One region of the Mesorhizobium sp. AD1-1 genome, then DNA from elsewhere that is predicted to be linked to it. Evidence: predicted binding sites of a transcription regulator. Region 1 holds the regulator's gene; each other region holds the start of a gene.

The links. Region 1 encodes PhoB, which activates phosphate uptake and scavenging genes when phosphate is short. Its sites were predicted from a motif close to TGTCATNNANCTGTCAT; they were not measured.
Region 2: LB519_RS06235 (PhoX family protein) is a predicted target of PhoB. The motif match lies at 1,580-1,596, and genes of this name have one in related genera.
Region 3: LB519_RS02905 (ceramide glucosyltransferase) is a predicted target of PhoB. The motif match lies at 1,228-1,244, and genes of this name have one in related genera.
Region 4: LB519_RS23075 (esterase-like activity of phytase family protein) is a predicted target of PhoB. The motif match lies at 1,421-1,437, and genes of this name have one in related genera.

What each region holds. Positions count from the first base shown of each region.
Region 1 is NZ_JAIUGP010000005.1:73,118-76,703, reverse strand. Features, by position in the region: gene xylF (D-xylose ABC transporter substrate-binding protein) at 1-283, opposite strand, end outside; gene LB519_RS11955 (ROK family protein) at 553-1,800, shown strand; gene phoB (phosphate regulon transcriptional regulator PhoB) at 1,817-2,506, opposite strand; gene phoU (phosphate signaling complex protein PhoU) at 2,523-3,230, opposite strand; gene pstB (phosphate ABC transporter ATP-binding protein PstB) at 3,257-3,586, opposite strand, start outside.
Region 2 is NZ_JAIUGP010000002.1:570,543-574,128, reverse strand. Features, by position in the region: gene LB519_RS06245 (response regulator) at 1-302, shown strand, start outside; gene LB519_RS06240 (hypothetical protein) at 610-1,101, opposite strand; gene LB519_RS06235 (PhoX family protein) at 1,664-3,586, shown strand, end outside.
Region 3 is NZ_JAIUGP010000001.1:629,343-632,928, forward strand. Features, by position in the region: gene LB519_RS02895 (Hsp33 family molecular chaperone) at 1-679, shown strand, start outside; gene apaG (Co2+/Mg2+ efflux protein ApaG) at 727-1,119, opposite strand; gene LB519_RS02905 (ceramide glucosyltransferase) at 1,353-2,504, shown strand; gene LB519_RS02910 (O-succinylhomoserine sulfhydrylase) at 2,512-3,586, opposite strand, start outside.
Region 4 is NZ_JAIUGP010000013.1:140,938-144,523, reverse strand. Features, by position in the region: gene LB519_RS23075 (esterase-like activity of phytase family protein) at 1-1,305, opposite strand, end outside; gene LB519_RS23070 (FAD-dependent oxidoreductase) at 1,549-3,586, shown strand, end outside.

The DNA of each region.
Region 1 (3,586 bases):
CCGAAGCATCCTGCGCCAGGATGATCAGGGAATTGGCGCCCTGCGAGATCAGGCTTTCGACGTCGGTAAGCTGCTTGCCGGGATTGGACTGCGCATCGGCGGAGATGTACTTGTCGCCGGCGGCCTCGATCGCCGTCTTCATGGCGGCCTCGTCGGTCTTCCAGCGTTCCTCCTGGAAATTGGACCACGAAACGCCGACGACCTTGTCCTTCGCCTGCGCGACAGACGCGAGCGTCAGCGACATGGCGGCACCCGCCAGGATGGCGGCTGTGAATCTTTTCATATTATCCTCCCTGCGCCGCGTATGGCGCGACCAAACTGGCCCGAGGGCCGGCACAGAGGCCCTATTTTTTCGAGCCTCGAAAAAATACTGGGCCAACGCCCGAACGCTGTCAACATCGATTCTGATGGATTTTGATGTCGTTTCGAATTTTTTTCGAGCCTCGGAATAAATAAATGACACGGCGCGCGGCTTCTGCCAGTATTTGACCGCGTCACCGACAGCGTTCCAGGGCAGGAAGAACCGCGGCGACCGGGAGGATATGAAAGAGCATGTCGGTCGGAATCCGCCACGACGATTTGCGCCGCCGCAACCGCGCGATGGTGATCGCGGCGGTGCGCCGCGCCGGACAGCCGTCGCGCACCGAGATCGCCGCAACCACAAGCCTCAGCCATTCGACGATCTCGGCGATCTCATCCGACCTGATCGTCGAAGGCATCCTGACCGAAAGCAAGCCGAGCGAGGCCGGCTCGCTCAAACGCGGCCGTCCGCAGGTCGGCCTCAGCCTCAATCCGGAAGCGGCCGCGGTAATGACCGTGGTGCTGTCGCTGAACTTCCTCTCGGTCGCCGTCATCGACTATGCCGGCCAGGTAATATCCGAGGAACAGCGTCGGCTCGACACGCTGACGATGTCGCGCGACTCGCTGATCGGTGAGTGCACGGCAATCGTGCGGCGCCGCCTGGAAGATCCCGACCTGGACGTGCGCAGCATCGCTCGTATCGCGCTGGCCGTCCAGGGCATCACCGACACCCGTGCCCGCGCCATGCTGTGGTCGCCGATCACGCCGCACACCGACATCGCCTTCGCCGACATATTCGAAGAGGAGTTCGGCATCCCAGCCATTATGGAGAACGATTGCAACATGATGGCGGTGGCGCTGCGCTGGCGCGACCCCGATCGTTACCGCGACGATTTCATCGCTATCCTTTTGTCGCACGGCATCGGCATGGGGCTGGTGCTGAAGGGCGAATTGTTCACCGGCACCCATTCCTCGGGCGGCGAATTCGGCCACATGATTCATCGGCCGAACGGGGCGCTGTGTCGCTGCGGACGGCGCGGCTGCGTCGAAGCCTATGCCGGCAATTATGCCATCTGGCGCAACGCGCGGCAGATGGGCGAGGATGCAGAGCCCGTCGCCGATGTCAGCGACGCCGACATGCGCGCCCTGGCTGCTGCCGCCCGCGAAAGGGACGGGCCCGAACGGGAAGCCTATCGCAAGGCCGGCGAAGCGCTCGGCTACGGCCTCGGCAGCCTGTTTGCGCTGATCGATCCGGCGCCGGTCGCCATGGTCGGCGTCAGCGCCGCCGCCTTCGACCTGATCGAGCCGGCATTGCGGCAAGCGATTGCCCAGACCGCCGGCGGCCAGCATTCCAAGTCGATTTCCTTCGACACCGAGCCGAACGAACTGCCGCTGATCCGCGAAGGCTGCGCCATGCGGGCGCTGATCTTCGTCGATCAGGAGATTTTTGCGCCGGGCGTGCAGGCGAGATCCGGTCTCGGCGGCAAGAACGTGGCGTGAGTTCAAACGAGGGAGTTCAGTCCTCGCGAATGGCGTAACCCGCCCCACGGATGGTGCGGATGACATCGGGCATACGGCCGTTGTTGACCGCCTTGCGCAGCCGGCCGACATGCACATCGACCGTGCGTTCGTCGATGTAGATCGTCTCGCCCCAGACATTGTCGAGCAGTTGGCTGCGCGAGAACACGCGGCCTGGATGGCGCATCATGAATTCAAGCAGGCGGAATTCCGTCGGCCCGAGCCGGATCTCGCTCTTCTTGCGATAGACACGGTGCGATTCGCGATCGAGCACGATATCGCCGACCTTGAGCACGCTGGACAGCACTTCCGGCTTGGCCCGGCGCAGCAGCGCCTTGACCCTGGCCATGAACTCCGGCGTCGAGAAAGGCTTGACCAGATAGTCGTCGGCACCGGTCGAGAGGCCGCGCACGCGGTCGCTTTCCTCGCCTCGCGCGGTCAGCATGATGATCGGCAGCCGCTCGGTCTCGGGACGCATCCTTAGCCGGCGGCAGAGTTCGATACCGGAAACCGCAGGCACCATCCAGTCGAGCACCAGAAGGTCTGGAACGTTCTCCTGCAGCCGGATTTCGGCCTCGTCGCCGCGCGTCACCACCTCGACCTGGTAACCTTCGGATTCGAGATTGTAGCGGAGCAGCACGCCTAGCGGCTCCTCATCCTCCACCACCATGATGCGTGGCGCGATCATCGGCTGGTCACCCCTGTCATGCCGCTGGCGCGGACATTGCCGTCTCGTCCTGCTTCGGACGGTTGGCTGGCAACTGCGTGCCGGTCAAAACATAATAGGCATTTTCGGCGATGTTGGTCACGTGGTCGCCGATCCGCTCGAGGTTCTTGGCGCAAAACAACAGGTGCGTGCACGCCGTGATGTTGCGCGGATCTTCCATCATGTAGGTCAGAAGTTCGCGGAACACCGATGTGTATTTGACGTCGATGCGTTCATCATTGTTTCGGAGCGTGGCAAGCGCTGCCGCGTCAGCGGCGGCATACTCGTCGACGACCCCCTGCACCTGGATCAGCACCAGCTGCGCCATCGCGTCGATCGAATGCGAAAGGTCGTGCGGCGTGACGCTCAGCCCGACAGTGCCGACGCGCTTGGCGATGTTCTTGGCAAGGTCGCCGATGCGCTCGAGGTCGCCGGCCATGCGGATCGAACCGACTACCGCACGCAGATCGTTGGCCATTGGCTGGCGCTTGGCGATCAGCGTGATGGCACGATCGTCCAGCTCGCGCTGGCGTGCATCCATGATGGCGTCGTCGGAAACCACCCGCTGCGCCAGCGCATTGTCCGAATTGAGCAAAGCCCTGGTCGAGCCACCGACCATCGAGCGGGCGAGATCGCCCATGTCGCGGATCAGCTGGCTGATCTGCTCCAGATCCTCATCGAAAGATGCGACGGTATGTTCACCCATGATCTTCGTCCCTCATATGCCAGAGATCAGCCGAACCGGCCGGTGATGTAGTCCTGGGTGCGTTTGTCGTCGGGGGTGGTGAACATCTTGTCGGTGGCGCCCTCCTCGACCAGATAGCCAAGATGGAACATCGCGGTGCGCTGCGACACGCGCGCTGCCTGCTGCATCGAATGGGTGACGATGACGATCGTATAGTTCTGACGCAGTTCGTCGATAAGTTCCTCGACGCGAGCGGTGGCGATCGGGTCGAGCGCCGAACACGGTTCGTCCATCAGGATCACCTCGGGCGACACGGCGATGGCGCGTGCAATGCACAGGCGCTGCTGCTGGCCACCGGAAAGACCCGTGCCAGGTTC
Region 2 (3,586 bases), on a different contig from region 1:
TCGCAGCCGGCGAAAGCTATCTCTCGCCGACACTATCGGCCCGGCTGCTTTCGGATCTCCAGTCCCAGCAGCCGACCGACGGCTTGGCGGAACGGCTGCGGCAGCTCACCGATCGGCAAACGGAAATCCTGCGGCTGGTGGCGGAGGGGCTGAGCAACAAGGAAGTCGCCTTGCGGCTTGAGTTGCAGGAGAAGACCGTCAAACATCACATGACCGGAGTGCTGTCGAAGCTCAATGTGCGAAATCGCACCGAAGCGGCCTTGATGATGCGTGAGTGGCGCGACCGCGACAGGCCCTCCTAAAGCATTTCACCGTTTCACGGAAACGGCGAGCTGCTCTAACTCTTTGTTTTGACGCAATTCCCAAGGGAAAAGCGCTACGCGCATTTCCCGGGAAAACCGCTTCACACTTTTTCTAGAATTGCTCTGGGCAGGTCCGAAGAAATGCGCAGCGGTTTCCCGTCCCGGATTGCGCAAAAGCGCGTCGCGCCTCGGGACCGCAGCCATTGCGGTGCCGAAAACCGGGACGACGCCGGCCGGAAACGAGGTCACCTCCGCCGGGGGGCGGCGGAGGTGACGTGCAAAGCTGACCGTTGCCTGTTGGCCAGCTTCACAAGGCCTTGAGACGATTGGCATCGGCCGGCGTGGCCTGGCGGTCGATGATCGTGCGACCGAGAGCGTCCTTCATGCTGAAACGACCGTTCTCGAGCTTTTCCGTTATGCCGTCGGGATGCCTGACTGTGATCTTGTTGCCGGTCACGTCGACCTTGTCACCGGTCTTTGCATTGACATGGCTCCCGCTCTTACCCTGACTGGATCCTGATTTGCCGTTATTGCCGCTGTTGCCGTTATTCCCATTGCCGTTGCCGCTGTTCCCGCTATTGCTTCCGCCGGAATTGCCGCCGTTGCCGCCCCCACTGTTGCCTCCGCCACCGCCACCGCCACCGCCACTGTTACCGCCACCCTTGGCGTATGCGCTGACGGTGTGGATGCCGGAAACGGAGCCGTCCAGGACAATTTGATAGGGCGCAATCGTCAACACCAGCGCCGCTGCCGATTTGAGCGCCAGCCGGCAACAACGGGTCGTGACCGATCTGTGCATTCTGATCTCCGACGACTGAGCCCGGCGCGCCCCACCCCAACGTTGCAGTGCAACCAACATTGCCGAAAGACGCGGCGCCCGGAAGCGACCTCCGACCGTTGCGGTTGTCAACCAGGACCATTGCAAGCGCAAGGTTGGACTAAAGTCCCAAGTATATGCTACATTAGCTTCGCATGAACGGCGCCGTGACCGCCATCGCTAAACGGGAGACTGGCTTTCCCGATGCCTGACGACGGCAGACGCCGAACATCAAGTCACCTCCGCCGGGGGCGGCGGAGGTGACTTGTCGAGCGTGCAGTTGCCCGTTGATCTGTTTTTGCAAACGACTGATGTCGTCCGCCGTCGCAGGATGCGCGGCCAAGATGCCGCCTAAGGTCTCCTTTCCTCTCGAACCGGCGATTCTGGAGCAGTTCACGGTCTGCGGGAATGCTTAACCAGCGCTGCGCGCAATGCCTGTCGCGTCTGAAAGGTCTCCCGATGTCACGAAAATGTGATCCGGCGATTATAAGGGGGTCAAACAGGTACCCACGCTCCAGCCAATCCAACAGCCAGAGGCAAAGCCATGACTGACCTTCGCTCCCCCGACACCCGATTCCGCACCAGCCTGCTCGAGGAAAACGACGGCCCGGCCATCAACGCTTCCGACAACCGCACCATGGGCGAGATCATCGCCGCGCGGTTCTCGCGCCGCGGCTTCCTCAAGGGTTCGCTGGCTGTCTCGGCCATCGCCGCCACCGTCAGCCCGCTGGCGCTGATCAGCGCCGACGAGGCCCGGGCCGCTGAAGGCTCGGCCTTCACGTTCGACGAACTCGAGGCCGGCATCGACGACAAGCACCATGTCGCGCCGGGTTACGACGCTGATGTCTTGCTGCGCTGGGGCGATCCGCTGTTTGCCGATTCGCCCGACTTCGACCCGACGAAACAGTCGGCCGAGGCCCAGGCGAAACAGTTCGGCTACAACAACGATTATGTCGGCTACATCCCGGTCGACGGCTCGGCCGAACATGGCCTGCTGGTGGTCAACCACGAATACACCAATCCGCATCTGATGTTCCCCGGCATCGTGAAGATCGTCGAGAAGGACGGCAAGAAGTCGGCCGAAGTCGCACCGCTCTCGAAGGAGCAGGTCGATGTCGAGATGGCAGCTCACGGCGGCACCATCGTCGAGATCCGCAAGGCATCAGGCAAATGGCAGGTGGTGCGCGACGGCAAGCTCAATCGCCGCATCACCTCCAACACCGAAATGGCGCTGTCCGGTCCGGTTGCCGGCCATGACCGCGTCAAGACCAATGCCGATCCGTCCGGCACCAAGGTGTTCGGCACGTTCAACAATTGCGCCGGCGGCGTCACGCCCTGGGGCACCTATGTGATGGCCGAGGAGAACATCCATGGCTATTTCTCCGGCGAGTTGCCGGAAGGCCACAAGGAAGCCGCGAACTACAAGCGTCTCGGCATTCCCGAAGGCGCCTATGAATGGGCGGCGCATTACGAGCGTTTCGACCTCGCCAAGGAGCCCAATGAGGCCAACCGCTTCGGCTGGATCGTCGAGGTCGATGTCAACGACCCGACCTCGACGCCGAGGAAGCGCACCGCCATGGGCCGCTTCAAGCATGAGGGCGCCGAATCGATTGTCGCCAGGGACGGCCGCGTCGTCTTCTATCTCGGTGACGACGAGCGCTTCGACTATGTCTACAAGTTCGTGACCAAGGCCGCGTTCGATCCGAACGATCATGCCGCCAACAGGGACCTGCTCGATGATGGCACGCTGCATGTCGCCAGGTTCGCCGAAGATGGCACGGTCGAATGGCTGCCGATCGTCTTCGGCCAGGGACCGCTGACGGCTGAAAACGGTTTCACTGGCCAGGCCGACGTGCTGATCGAGACGCGCCGCGCCGCCGACCTGCTCGGTGCCACCAAGATGGACCGCCCCGAAGACATCCAGCCCAATGCCGTCAACGGCAAGGTCTATGTCATGCTGACCAACAATTCGAAGCGCAAGGCCGATCAGGTAGACGCCGCCAACCCGCGCGCCGAAAACGCCTTTGGCCACATCATCGAGATCGCCGAGGACGGCGGTGATTTCACCGCCGCCAAGGGCAAGTGGGAAGTGCTGCTGAAATGCGGTGATCCGGCGGTTGCCGATGTCGGCGCCACCTTCTCAACGGCAACGACGGCCAATGGCTGGTTCGGCATGCCCGACAATTGCGCGGTCGATTCGGCCGGGCGTCTCTGGGTCGCGACCGACGGCCAGGGCCCGAAAGCCACCGGCCGCACGGATGGTCTGTGGGCGGTGGACACGGAGGGGGCGGCGCGGGCAACCTCGAAACTGTTCTTCCGCGTGCCGATCGGCGCCGAAATGTGCGGTCCGCTGTTTGCGCCCGACGACCAGACCGCCTTCGTCGCCGTCCAGCATCCGGGCGATGGCGGCGAGGACTGGGAAGCGTTCGGCCGCCCGTCCTACTATGAGGATCTGTCGACGCGCTGG
Region 3 (3,586 bases), on a different contig from region 1:
GCGTTTCGATGCCGACCGGCTGGAAGCGCTGGTCGCGGCGGGCGAAACCTCCCAGCAGACGCTGCTCGGCAGTGGCGTGCTGGCGCTGACCATCGACCAGGGCGCCCATACGCAGCGCTATCAGGGTATCGTCCAGCTCGATGGCGAGACCCTGGAAGACGCGGCACGCACCTATTTCCGTCAGTCGGAGCAGATCCCGACGGATATCAGGCTGTCGGTGGCCAAGCTTTTGACGCCCGGTCCCGGCGGCGCCCGCGAGCAATGGCGCGCCGGCGGTATCCTGGCGCAGTTCCTGCCGCAGTCGCCCGAGCGCATGCGCGTCCCGGACCTGCCGGGCGGCGATGGCGATCCGCGTGAGGAGATCCACGATCCGGTCGACAATTCCTGGCAGGAGTTGCTGGCTCTGCTCGGCACCATCGAGCCGACCGAACTCATCGACCCGACGATCGGCGCCGAGCGGCTGCTCTACAGGCTGTTCCACGAGCATGGCGTGCGCGTCTTCGGCGGCGTTCCGGTCGCCGACCAGTGCTCGTGCTCCAGGGACAAGATCCGCGGCATCCTCGAGGGTTTTTCCGCCCAGGAGATCAAGGACAGCACCGAAGACGGCGGCATCCACGTCGCCTGCGAATTCTGTTCGAAGCAATATGATTTCGACCCGGCGGAATTCGCGGCCCAGTAGAGTAGAAACCACGCCTCACCGGTCGCTCCGCGGCCGGTGAGGCGAAATCAATTCACCGTCCGCCGCGTCCCCGGCAAGTCCAGCGAAAACGCCGGAATGGCGATGTCGAACGTCTCGCCCCGCTTGTTGCGCATCGTGTAATGCCCGACCATGATGCCGGACGGTGTCGAGAGCGGGCAACCGGACGTGTACTGGTAACTGTCGCCGGGATTGAGTTCGGGCTGGTCGCCGACCACGCCGGGGCCGCGCACTTCCTCGACCCGGCCGGTGCCGTCGGTGATGTGCCAATAGCGCGACAGAAGCTGCACGAAATCGTCCGACTGATTGTCGATCGTTATCTGATAGCCCCAGACATAGCGGTTCTCAGAGGGATCCGAACGGTCCTCCAGATAGAACGGCCTGACCTGCACTTCGATGTTGCGCGTGACGGCGCTATACATAAGCGGCTCCAAAAAACGGTTCCAGCGGAACTTTCGGCGCTCCGTGCGGTTAGGTCAACCGATCGAAGCCTCCTCTGGCCGACCTCGCGGGCAGGTGCCGACAAAGAATGTCATTTAAGTGACATATGACAATGATGGTGTGCGCGGACTGGTGACGCGCGACTCGGGCGCTCTGCTGAACTGTTGAAACCGGCCATCTTGCGGACCGGTTTTCCTGGAGTGACCGGATCTCGATGCAACTCACTCTCATAGCCGCCACGCTTTCAACCGTCCTCATCCTCTCGAATCTCGCCAGCATCGTGCTCGCCGCGTCGCGTCTGAGACGGCGTCGCACCATTGCGCCGCCGGCCGGCAAGCCGCGGCCGGTGTCGATCGTCGTGCCGTCGCGCGGCGTCGAGCCGTTCACGCAGGAGACGCTGGAGCGCGCCTTCTCGCTCGACTGGCCGCGCTATGAGCTGATTTTCTGCGTCGCCCATGCCGACGATCCGGTGGTCAAATTGATAAACAGGACGATCGTCCGGTTTCCGAAAGTGCCGGCCCGGCTGCTTGTCGGCGACGACCGCATCAGCGCCAATCCGAAACTCAACAATTGCGTCAAGGGCTGGGAAGCGGCGCGGCACGACTGGGTCGTCCTGGCCGATTCCAACGTGCTGATGCCGAGGGACTACATCCAGCACCTGATGGCTGCCTGGCGGCCCGGCACCGGCCTTGTCTGCTCGACGCCGATCGGCTCGCGGCCGGCCGGCTTTTGGGCCGAGGTCGAATGCGCTTTCCTCAACACGCTGCAGGCGCGCTGGCAGTATGCCGGCGAGGCGCTCGGCCTCGGCTTTGCCCAGGGCAAGAGCATGCTCTGGAACAAGCCGATGCTCGACGCCAATGGCGGCATCCGCGCGCTGGCCGCCGAGATCGCCGAGGATGCCGCTGCGACCAAGCTGGTGAACAGTCTCGGCCTGCGCGTCAATCTCGTCGCCGCCCCCTTCGAGCAGCCGCTTGGCCGGCGCTCGTTTGACGAGATCTGGTCGCGTCAGGCCCGTTGGGCGCGCCTGCGCCGCGTCACTTTCCCGCTGTTCTTCGCACCCGAAATCCTGACCGGCGCCGTGGTGCCGCTGGTGCTTGCGTTTCTTGCGGCGGCAAGCGCCGGTTTCAGCCTCTGGGCAACCGCCCTTGCCGTGCTGGCGGCCTTCTATCTTCCGGAGTGCGCCCTGGCCTGGTCCAAGGGCTGGTACCTGTCGCCACGCATGGTCGCCGCGATCATGGCGCGCGACCTGATCCTGCCGGCGATGTGGGGGCGCGGTTGGCTCGGCGGCGCCGTCGACTGGCGCGGCAATGCGATGACCATCGGCACCAAGACGGCCGAGCTGGAAGAGACGCCGTCCGGCGCCTGAAGGCCTCCTACCTGGCCTTCAGCGCCTGCGCGATGTCCTCGAGCAGATCGTCGGCATCCTCCAGGCCAACCGACAGCCTGAGCGTGCCCGGCCCGATGCCGAGCTCGGCGCGCGCCTCGTCGCTGAGATTCTTGTGCGTCGTCGTCGCCGGGTGGGTGATCAGGCTCTTGGCGTCACCGAGATTGTTGGAGATCAGGACGATGTCGAGCGCGTTCTGCAAGGCGAAGGCCGCCTGCTTGCCGCCCTTGACGTCCAGGCAGATCAGCGTCGAGCCGCCCGACATCTGCTTCTTGACGATGTCGGCCTGCGGATGGTCGGCGCGGCCGGGATAGATGACGCGCGCGATTTCCGGCCGTTCGGCCAGAAAATCCGCGATCCGGCCGGCACTTTCCGTCTGCTGGCGTACGCGCAGCGGCAGCGTTTCCAGGCCCTTCAGCAGCGTCCAGGCGTTGAAAGGCGAAAGGCTTGGGCCGGTATGGCGGAAATAATCGTGCAGGTTCTCGTCGATCCACTTCTTGTCCGACAGGATGACGCCGCCGAGGCAGCGCCCCTGGCCGTCTATGTGCTTGGTCGCCGAATAGACGACGATATGGGCGCCGAGCTGCAAGGGCTTCTGCTGCAGGGGCGTGGCGAAGACATTGTCGACGATCAGCCTGGCGCCGATCGAATTGGCAAGCGAAGCGACAGCGGCGATATCGACCACTTCCAGCGTCGGATTGGTCGGGCTTTCCAGGAAGAACAGCTTGGTGTTCGGCTTGACCGCCTTTTCCCAGTTGGCGATGTCGGTGCCGTCGACCAGCGTCGCCTCGATGCCGTATCTCGGCGCCAGCGTCTCGACCACCCAGCGGCAGGAGCCGAACAGCGCACGCGCCGCCACGATATGGTCGCCGGCCTTGGCGCTGCACAGAAGGGCGGCCGTCACCGCGGCCATGCCCGACGCGGTGGCGCGCGCGTCTTCCGCACCTTCCAGCGCGCACATGCGCTTCTCGAACATGTCGACGGTCGGATTGGCGTAGCGCGAATAGATGAAACCCGGCTCTTCGCCCTTGAAACGGGCTTCGGCGGCTTGCGCCGTTTCGTAG
Region 4 (3,586 bases), on a different contig from region 1:
GCTGACCACCGACATCGCCTCCCACTTCTCCGACAGGTTGTTCTTGTCGTTCGGCGCGCCATTGTGCAGGCCGAAGCGGCCGAGTTCGCCCTTGTCGTTGATGTCGATGAACGGCGTCAGCTTGGCCGGCATCACCGACGGGTCGAGCACGCCCTTGGGCGCCAGCGGCTTGTCGGCGGCATCGAAGGCGCCGCCGGCGATGTCGGTCGCGGCCGAGACGTCGACGACGAAGATCTGGCGCACCAGCGAGGTGTCGCCCTTCAGCCCCTGGCCGTTGCCGCTGTCGCGCGCCAGCATCAGGAAGGTCTTGTCGGAGAGCGCCACGATCTCGCTCTGCGCGGCGATCTTGGTCTTGCCCTTGGCATCCTTGAACACCGGCAACGGCACGACATACTCATGCGCCAGTTTGAGGTGGGCGAGGTCGGACGCGTCATAGACCAGCGCACGCGTGTTCTGGCGCGTCGCGGGCGAATCGCCGCCATCCTGCCGGGGCGCCGATTGCAGCACCGCGATCAGGAACTTGCCGTCCGGCGTCATCGCCATTCCCTCCAGGCCCTGGTTGTTCTGGCGGCCGGTCTCGGGGTCCTTCGGATCGGGCTCGGCGGCACCGGGTCCCGGATTGTCCGAGGCGAAGTTCGGCGTGCCGTGGCGCATCGGCACGAAGGCGGCCGGTGGCTGGGTTGCCGACAGCAGATGCCCGTCGGCGGAAAACCGATAGATGTTCGGGCCGTATTCGTCGGAGATGAACATCGAACCATCGGGCAGCCGCACGATCGCCTCGTTGTCGAGCGCCAGCTTGCCATTGTCGGCTTGCGGCAGGATCGGCATGTCGCCGCTTGCCGCGCGCACGCCGTTGAGTGGGTCGAGGCCTGTGGCATCAGCCCCCTTGTCGTCGGTGAGAAGCATGGTGTCGGCGAGCGTTGCCTTGACGCCCGTCTGCTCCTGGCCGGCAGCAGGTGCCGCGCCCGGTGCGACCGGAGCAAATTCGATGGCGATCGTGTTGAGGCGCGGCCGGTAGTCGGTGGTGCCGACGACATTGTAGCCACGGTCCGGCAACAGCCAGAGCGAACCCCTGTAGCCGGCGGTGTCATGCGTCCAGCCTGATGCGTCGATCGCCATGCCGGAACCCGAGCCGAAGGTCTCGCCGAACTTGTCGCGCTGAGCGGCCGGGATGCGGCCGACGCCGACCAGCCCCTTGTTGACGAGGCCGCCGACGGTCGCGGTGCTGTCGGCGAGTGCCGGCGCCAAGGCGGTGAACAAGGCCAGCGCGACGCCAAGCGACGCGGGTCGATACAGGTGCTTCATGGATAATCCTCTTTGTGACGGATGTGCCGGAGCGGCCGCGGGACGAAAAACTGAAAGAGGTGCGACATCGATGATGCTGCGCAAGCCTCCCCGAAATGCGGTCTACGGCGCGAACATGATGCTTGCGTGACAGCGCGCAGTGCATGCCGGCGGTCGACGAAAAACGATGCGCGCGCCGGCACTGGACACTTATGTCCAGTGGATATATGCTCCAGTCTTCGGACCAACCGTGGAGGGGAAGCCTTGAAGTCGCACTACCGCGCAGTCGTCATCGGAGGTGGCGTGGTCGGAGCCTCGGTGCTCTATCACCTGACGCGGTTCGGCTGGAGTGATGTGGCGCTGATCGAGCGCGCAGAACTGACGGCCGGTTCGACCTGGCACGCGGCGGCAGGCTTCCATGCGCTCAACGCCGATCCCAACGTGGCGGCGCTGCAGGACTACACCATCAATCTCTACCGGGAGATCGAGGCCGAATCCGGCTGGGATATCGGCCTGCACATGACGGGCGGCGTCAACATCGCCAGCGATCCCGCGCGCTGGGAGTGGCTGAAATCAGCCTGGGCCGTGTTCCAGTCGGTCGGCATCGAGACCGCGCGCCTGGTCACGCCCGACGAGATCAAGGCGATCTGCCCGATCGTCGACGTCACCGGCGTGCTAGGCGGCCTGCATGATTCCAACGAGGGTCACCTCGACCCGTACGGTACCACGCATGCCTATGCGGGTGCTGCGAAGAAGCGCGGCGCCGACATCATCTTGCGCAACCGGGTCGTCGAGCTGAAAGCACGTGCCGACGGGCGCTGGGACGTCATCACCGAGCAGGGCACCATCATCGCCGAGCATGTCGTCAATGCCGGCGGGCTGTGGGCGAAGCAGCTCGGCCGCATGGCCGGCGTCGACCTGCCGGTGACGCCGATGGAGCACCACTATTTCATCACCGATGACATTCCGGAGATCGCAGCACTTGACAGGGAAATCGGCATCGCCGTCGATCTCGACGGCTTTTCATACCTGCGGCAGGAGCGCAAGGGTGTGCTGCTTGGCGTCTATGAGCAGAACCCAAAGCACTGGAACATGGACGGAGCGCCGTGGGATTACGGCATAGAGCTGATCCCGGAAGACATCGACCGCATCAGCCCGGAACTCGCCAAGGCGCATGAGCGCTTCCCTTGCCTGGCGACGGCCGGTATCCGCAAATGGGTCAACGGCGCCTTCACCTTCACGCCGGACGGCAATCCGATTGTCGGGCCGGTGCGCGGCCTGAAGAACTACTGGGTTGCCTGCGGCGTCATGGCCGGTTTCAGCCAGGGCGGCGGCGTCGGCAAGTCGCTGGCCGAATGGATGATTTTCGGCGAACCGCAGGCCGACATCTTCGGCATGGATATCGCTCGCTACGGTGCCTTCGCCGCCAACCGCGAATATCTCAGGCAGACGACGCGCCAGTTCTATTCGCGCCGCTTCGTCATGACTTTTCCCAATGAACGGCTGTCCGCCGGCCGGCCGCTGAAACGCCCCGGCGCCTATGACGGCATGAGCGCGGCGGGATGCGAATGGACGGCTTCCTGGGGGCTGGAAATCCCGGCCTATTTCGCGCCGATGGGATTTGCCGAGAGCACGACGCTGCGGCGCTCCAACGCCTTCGACATCGTCGGCGAGGAGGCGCTGCAGGTGCGGCGCGCCGCCGGCCTCGTCGATATCTCGGCCTATGCGCGCTATGCGGTGTCGGGGCTGGGTGCGGAGGCGTGGCTCGACCGGCTGCTCGCCTGCCGATTGCCGAAGCCGGGGCGGGCCGGCCTGGCGCCGATGCTCGGCCATGACGGACGGCTGAAGGGCGACCTCACCGTCTTCAACTGGGGCGGCTCTTATTGGCTGATGGGCTCCTACTATCTCCGGGAATTCCACATGCGCTGGTTCGAGAGCCATGCGGCGGAGGGCGTCACCATCGCCGACCTCTCCGACACGATGAGCGGCTTCCTGCTCACGGGGCCGAATGCGCGGGAGATTCTGGAGCGCACGACGCATCAGGATGTTTCCAGCGCAGCATTGCCGTTCATGGCCTGTGGCGCATTCGACATCGGTATGGTGCAGGCACGTGTGGCGCGGCTGTCGATCGCGGGCGAACGCGGCTTCGAAATCAGTTGCCCCGTGACCATGCACGCCACTCTGCGCGACACGCTGCTGGCTGCGGGCGAGGATCTGGGCCTTGCTGAAATCGGCTACTATGCGCTCAATGCGCTGCGGCTGGAGAAGAGCTTTGGCATCTGGTCGCGTGAATTCACGCAAG